DNA from 2 places in the Obesumbacterium proteus genome. Region 1 is predicted to be linked to the other one. Evidence: predicted binding sites of a transcription regulator. Region 1 holds the regulator's gene; the other holds the start of a gene.
What was found. Region 1 encodes CRP, which controls carbon source genes, mostly activating them, when cyclic AMP is high. Its sites were predicted from a motif close to ATGTGANNNNNNTCACAT; they were not measured.
Positions count from the first base shown of each region.

Region 2: msrB (peptide-methionine (R)-S-oxide reductase MsrB) is a predicted target of CRP. The motif match lies at 941-958, and genes of this name have one in related genera.

Region 1 covers NZ_CP014608.1:1,052,855-1,055,960, forward strand. Annotated here, with positions in the region: gene DSM2777_RS04975 (YccS/YhfK family putative transporter) at 1-931, opposite strand, end outside; gene crp (cAMP-activated global transcriptional regulator CRP) at 975-1,607, opposite strand; gene DSM2777_RS04985 (OsmC family protein) at 1,938-2,345, shown strand; gene DSM2777_RS04990 (LysR substrate-binding domain-containing protein) at 2,351-3,106, opposite strand, start outside.
Region 2 covers NZ_CP014608.1:2,156,197-2,159,302, forward strand. Annotated here, with positions in the region: gene gapA (glyceraldehyde-3-phosphate dehydrogenase) at 1-733, opposite strand, end outside; gene msrB (peptide-methionine (R)-S-oxide reductase MsrB) at 1,091-1,504, shown strand; gene DSM2777_RS10090 (YeaC family protein) at 1,582-1,857, shown strand; gene pncA (bifunctional nicotinamidase/pyrazinamidase) at 1,971-2,600, opposite strand; gene ansA (asparaginase) at 2,625-3,106, opposite strand, start outside.

The DNA.
Region 1 (3,106 bases):
TATCTGGGTGCTGATTAGACAGTTTTTCTAGCGCAGATAGCTCGTTATCCATCGAGAAATGTTGGGGATAACGGTGATATAAAATATCGTCAGCAACCGTTTTGAGCCGTTCTGTAATGACCTGAGCATTGCGGCGTAAAATCGCTTCGGCCTGACTTTTTTCGACCAGCTTTTGTACTTCATCGGGCTGAGACAGGCTAACGGTGATGTGTTCTTGCAAATCTAATGCGACCTGAAAATAGCGCAGCAGGCGTTTGTATTCAGGATTATGCACCAACGAAAGCATGTGCATTTGTTGGTATATCTGAGCAATAAGATCCATCACTTTTTGCTGACGTTGCAGCAACGGAGGCAGTGCGGTTTCAGGATCGATATGCTGAGTTAGCAGGCTGTACTTGGCTTCCATGTAGTCGCCAAGCTGAACGTAAAGCTGGCTGAGGTTTTCGCGGATCGGTTGCCCCTTCCACAGCAGGAACCAAAACCAGGTGAAAGCGCCATACCAAATAGTACCGACAATATACAGCAGTGGCCCATGCCAGATCGGCACGCTTCCCGCCATACTCAGGGTAAAAATAGAGGCAACCAGCGCTGCTGGCATAAGTCGCGCATGTAGCGGGCTAATCTCACCGTTAACGCCGAGCAATAAAGCCAAACCGAGCATGATCAGCGGTAGGGGAATTTGCCAAAGTAAGCATTGCTGTAGCAGAAAACTGCTAAAGGCAAATAAGCTGCCGCCAACGACTAAGCGTTTGATAAAGCGTTTATGTGGGGTATCGAGTCCGGCAATATTGCAGCAGGCGGGAACTAAAGAGAACATCAGCCCAAGTTGTAGATTACCTATCAACAGACCGAATAGCACAGGAAGACACAGCACCAGCGTTTGACGCAGTGCGTAGTTGACTTCCGGGTGGTAGATGAACCGCCGCCACATAGCCAAAGAAACCCGTGCAGCAAGGCTACACGGGCGTCATCTATCAGCGAGTGCCGTAAACGACGATGGTTTTTCCGTGTGCGGAGATCAGATTTTGATCTTCCAGCATCTTCAGAATACGACCAACGGTTTCACGGGAGCAGCCAACGATCTGGCCAATTTCCTGACGAGTGATCTTGATCTGCATACCATCTGGATGAGTCATGGCATCTGGCTGTTTGGCCAGATTCAGCAGGGTCTGAGCGATACGACCGGTTACGTCCAAGAACGCAAGGTTGCCGACTTTTTCAGAGGTAACCTGTAAGCGGCTAGCCATCTGAGCAGAAAGGCGCATCAGAATATCTGGATTGACCTGAATGAGCTGGCGGAATTTCTTGTAGGAAATTTCAGCCACTTCACAGGCGGTTTTTGCACGAACCCAGGCGCTACGTTCTTGCCCTTCCTCAAATAAGCCTAGTTCACCAATGAAATCGCCCTGATTCAGATAAGAAAGGATCATTTCTTTGCCTTCTTCATCTTTAATCAATACAGCAACGGAGCCCTTAACGATGTAGTACAGGGTTTCAGCCTTTTCACCTTGGTGGATCAGGGTACTTTTGGACGGATACTTGTGGATATGGCAATGAGACAAGAACCATTCAAGAGTCGGGTCTGTTTGCGGTTTGCCGAGAACCATTCGCTATTATCCTCTGTTGTTATCGCTGCCCTAATATCGGGATACTGATCCTGACAGTGTGCTTATCGTGGCACGGGGCTTTGCTTATTAACTTGTTATAGCACTTCATAATCGAGATATAGAGTAATAGGCTAAGGTAATTATTTCCTAGAGTTATTGATCTATACCCGTTTCAATCCATAAAGATCCATTTCGGCATAGTTTGTAGCACAGCTTTGTGCAGGTGTCTTGTGTTGTCTCGCTTCAGCATCAAGAAGTGAGGCCTCGGATTGCCTGTTTTTTATAGAAAGCGTAGTCTGATGCCAAAATTTAACCAAAGGGGTGATAAACATGCAGGCACGAGTGAAATGGGTTGAAGGGATGACTTTTCTGGGTGAATCCGCTTCAGGACACCAGATTCTTATGGATGGAAACGCTGGCGACAAAGCACCAAGCCCAATGGAAATGGTGCTGATGTCTGCGGGTGGATGCAGTGCGATTGACGTGGTTTCAATTTTGCAAAAAGGGCGACTGGACGTGCGCGACTGTGAAGTGAAATTAACCTCTGAGCGTCGTGAAGAAGCCCCTCGTTTGTTTACTCATATCAATCTGCATTTTGTGGTTACCGGCAAAGGGCTGACCGATAAAGCCGTTGAACGTGCGGTTGCCTTATCGGCCGAGAAGTATTGCTCGGTAGCGCTGATGTTGGGTCAGGCGGTGAATATTACTCACAGCTTTGAAACTATCGTGGTTGAGTAACGTTTTTACTCCCAAGCATAGTTTTGGCATTCCCAACGTAATAAATCCAGGAATCGCCGCGCCGTTAAGGTGAGCGGCGATTTTTGCGAATAGAACACGCAGTATTGGGCGGTGGGTAAATCGTCGATAGGCAATGCACAGAGCGTATTGCCTAATCCCAGCGGAGTCCGCATCGCCCGAGCCACGATGGTCAGATATTGTGCCTGTTGCACCATGCTTAATCCGCAAACCACGGAGTCCGTTCGGATCGGTGATTGGCTAAGCTGGTGGTAAAAATTCCCCATGGCGGATTCTAGCTGCTGGTAATAACCCATATCGGTTTCGGGTATCAGCCATTTTGCGTGCTTCAGCTCTTCTAACGATTTCGCTTGAGAAAATGGGTTGTCGCGGTGAGCGATAATGCAAAAGGGCGATTCAAATAACGGCTCACGTACCAGATCTATTGGCGTGGTTTCGGCTGTTAGCGTGCCGATGGCAAAATCGAGTCGCCCTTCACGCAAAGCCGGTAGAAGCGTCGAGAGCTGCGCTTCTTTGGCGTGTATATTGGCCTGTGGAAACTGAGACTTAAAGGTATCAGCGGCCTGAGGAAACACGGTTAGCGCAATTAGCGATGAAAAGCCTACAGAAACTGATCCTTGAGAATATTGGCTTATCTGCTCAATTTCATCTGCCGCGCGCTGTAGTTCTTCCAAAATAAGCTGCGAGCGTGCCGCAAACGCGCTTCCTGTTTCAGTCAGCATCATTCCTTTGGCTCCGCGCAC
Region 2 (3,106 bases), 1.1 Mb from region 1:
CAGTCAGGTCAACAACAGAAACGTTAGGGGTAGGAACGCGGAACGCCATACCAGTCAGTTTGCCGTTCAGTTCTGGGATTACTTTACCTACAGCTTTAGCAGCACCGGTAGATGAAGGAATGATGTTCTGGGATGCGCCGCGGCCGCCGCGCCAGTCTTTGTGAGACGGGCCATCAACGGTTTTCTGAGTTGCGGTAGTCGCATGAACGGTAGTCATCAGTGCTTCAACGATGCCGAACTTGTCGTTCAGAACTTTAGCCAGTGGAGCCAGGCAGTTAGTGGTGCAAGATGCGTTAGAAACGATATCTTGGCCAGCATAAGTCTTATCGTTAACACCCATTACGAACATTGGGGTGTTGTCTTTAGAAGGACCAGTCAGAACGACTTTCTTAGCACCAGCAGCGATGTGCTTACGTGCAGTTTCGTCAGTCAGGAACAGACCAGTTGCTTCAGCAACAACGTCAACGTTGACTTCGTTCCATTTCAGGTTAGCCGGATCACGTTCTGCGGTAACACGGATTGTTTTGCCGTTAACGACCAGGTGGCCATCTTTAACTTCAACAGTGCCGTTGAAACGACCGTGAGTAGAGTCGTACTTCAGCATGTAAGCCATATACTCAGCGTCTAACAGGTCGTTGATTGCAACGATTTCGATGTCAGAACGTTCTTGAGCAGCACGGAAAACAATACGGCCGATACGGCCAAAACCGTTGATACCTACTTTGATAGTCATATATTCCACCAGCTATTGGTTAGTGAATAAAAGGTTGCTTGTAAAATTACAAAAACCTTATAAAGCGTCAAGCGGAATCGTGTCAATTATTGCTGTAAATCAAAGCGAAGCCTTGGCTGAGCACATATCACACGCTTCCATTTAACACTCTGTTTCGGATTATACATGGGGGCAGTCATCTGAGTCTCAAGCCATCTCGACTTTCATTTGTGATACTCATCACAAAAATGAGGCTGCCGCCGATTCGCTAAACAGTTTAGACCAAATTTGGCTGAACCGTTGTTAACTGTTTGTTATAATTAATCGCCAAAAAAAGTGATCAATGATAACCAAAAACAACTCTTCGAGAACGCACAAATGGCTAAAGACGATTTCTCTGCACAACACCCGAATGACTTAACTGAAATGCAACGCTACGTCACACAACAGCGGGGCACTGAGCCGCCTTTTAGCGGTAAACTGTTACACAATAAACAAGAAGGCATTTATCACTGCCTGTGTTGTAACAGTCCACTGTTCTACTCAAACAGCAAATACGATTCTGGCTGCGGCTGGCCTAGCTTCTACCAGCCCGTTAGCGCGGAGGCTATCCGCTACCTTGAAGACAATTCACACGGCATGCAGCGTACTGAAATTCGCTGCGCTCACTGTGATGCGCATCTTGGCCATGTTTTCCCTGATGGACCACAGCCTACCGGTGACCGCTATTGCGTGAACTCTGCATCGCTTAGCTTCACCGATGAAGACTCCGGTAAACAGACTCAGGGCTAACAACAAATTCTTTTCTATGTGCTTATTATAGCGCAGAAGAAACGATTCAGCAAAGTGCATCTTAAGCGAGGTTTAAAATGGAACTTGATGATTTGCTATCGGCGATGACGCCAGAAATTTATCAACGCTTGGTAACCGCGGTTGAACTCGGAAAATGGCCGGACGGCGTGAGTTTGACTCCAGAGCAAAAAGAAAACAGTCTGCAAATGGTGATGCTGTGGCAGTCGCGCCATAACACCGATCCTCAGCACATGAGCATCAACATGCAGGGGCAAATTGAAATGAAAAGTAAGCAGGACTTTAAGAAAGGCTTTGAGCGCGATGCCATTATTCGCATAAAGCCTGAAGCATAACTATTTATTCAGGTTATTCAGGCGGCATTTTTCAGGTGACAGAGTGTGGTGGCTTGAGAGCGATAGGGCGGAAGCGTTGGTTGTCATCCGCCCTGTGCAAGAGAATAAAGGTTTTAGAATCTAACGTCGCTTAATGTCATCAATGTTGCGCCAAGCGTTTGCATCTGCTGGAGTGCAATTTTGCTGTCTTCAGGCTTGATATTGACGCCGCGGCACCCGTCGGTAATTACCACCACGCGATACCCCAGATGCAGCGCATCCATCACGGAGTATTTTACGCAGTAATCCGTAGCTAGCCCCATCATGTAGAGCGTGTCGATTTGATGTCTTTGCAGCCAGTGATGCAACTCGGTTGAGGCTCTGCGACCATTGTCAAAAAAAGCGCTGTAGCTATCGATAGAGGCATCGGTGCCTTTATGCACGATGTGATCGAAATGGGCGGCATTCAGCAATGGATGAAACTCAGCCCCCTCAGAACCTTGAACGCAGTGATCGGGCCACCAAATTTGTTCTAAGCCTGCCAGCTCACCCATCTCACCAATTTTTCCCCCAGACTGGCTGGCAAAACTACCGTGCTGCGCGGGATGCCAATCCTGAGTCGCAATAACAGGCACGCTATTTTGTTGTGCTTGTTTAATTGCATTCAAAGCGATAGGAATTACCCGATCGCCTTCGGAGACTGCCAGTGCGCCCTGCGGGCAAAAGTCATTCTGTAAATCAATAAGCAATAATGCGGCTGACATTGGCAGTTCCTTCTTTTATCTTTCTTAGTCGGTGATGCTCAGCTCTCCGCGAAGATCCTGTTTCATCAGTTCGCGAATTTGCTCAGGGCTGAGATTTTGGCACAACAGATAGTGCAGTTTTGTTAGCGCCGCTTCAACCGTCATGTCGAAACCGCTGATTACGCCCGCATGAGCCAGCGCATTTCCCGTGGCGTAACCTTCCATATTAACGCGGCCTGAAATGCATTGGGTCAGGTTAACCACCACGATCCCACGATCTGAGGCTTCCTGCAATTCTGCCAGCAAATCGGCTTTTTGCGGAGCGTTACCCACGCCGTAAGAGCGCAGGATCAGTGCCTTGACCGGCTGGCGCAAAAAGTTACGCACTACGTCAGCTGAAATGCCGGGATAAATCGTCACCACACCAATCGGCTGCGGCGTAATTTGATGAACCTTGAGCGGCGCGTTATGCAACTGAGTCATCAGTGGCGCAATACGGCGGATATTAATTCCTACCTCAAGCAACA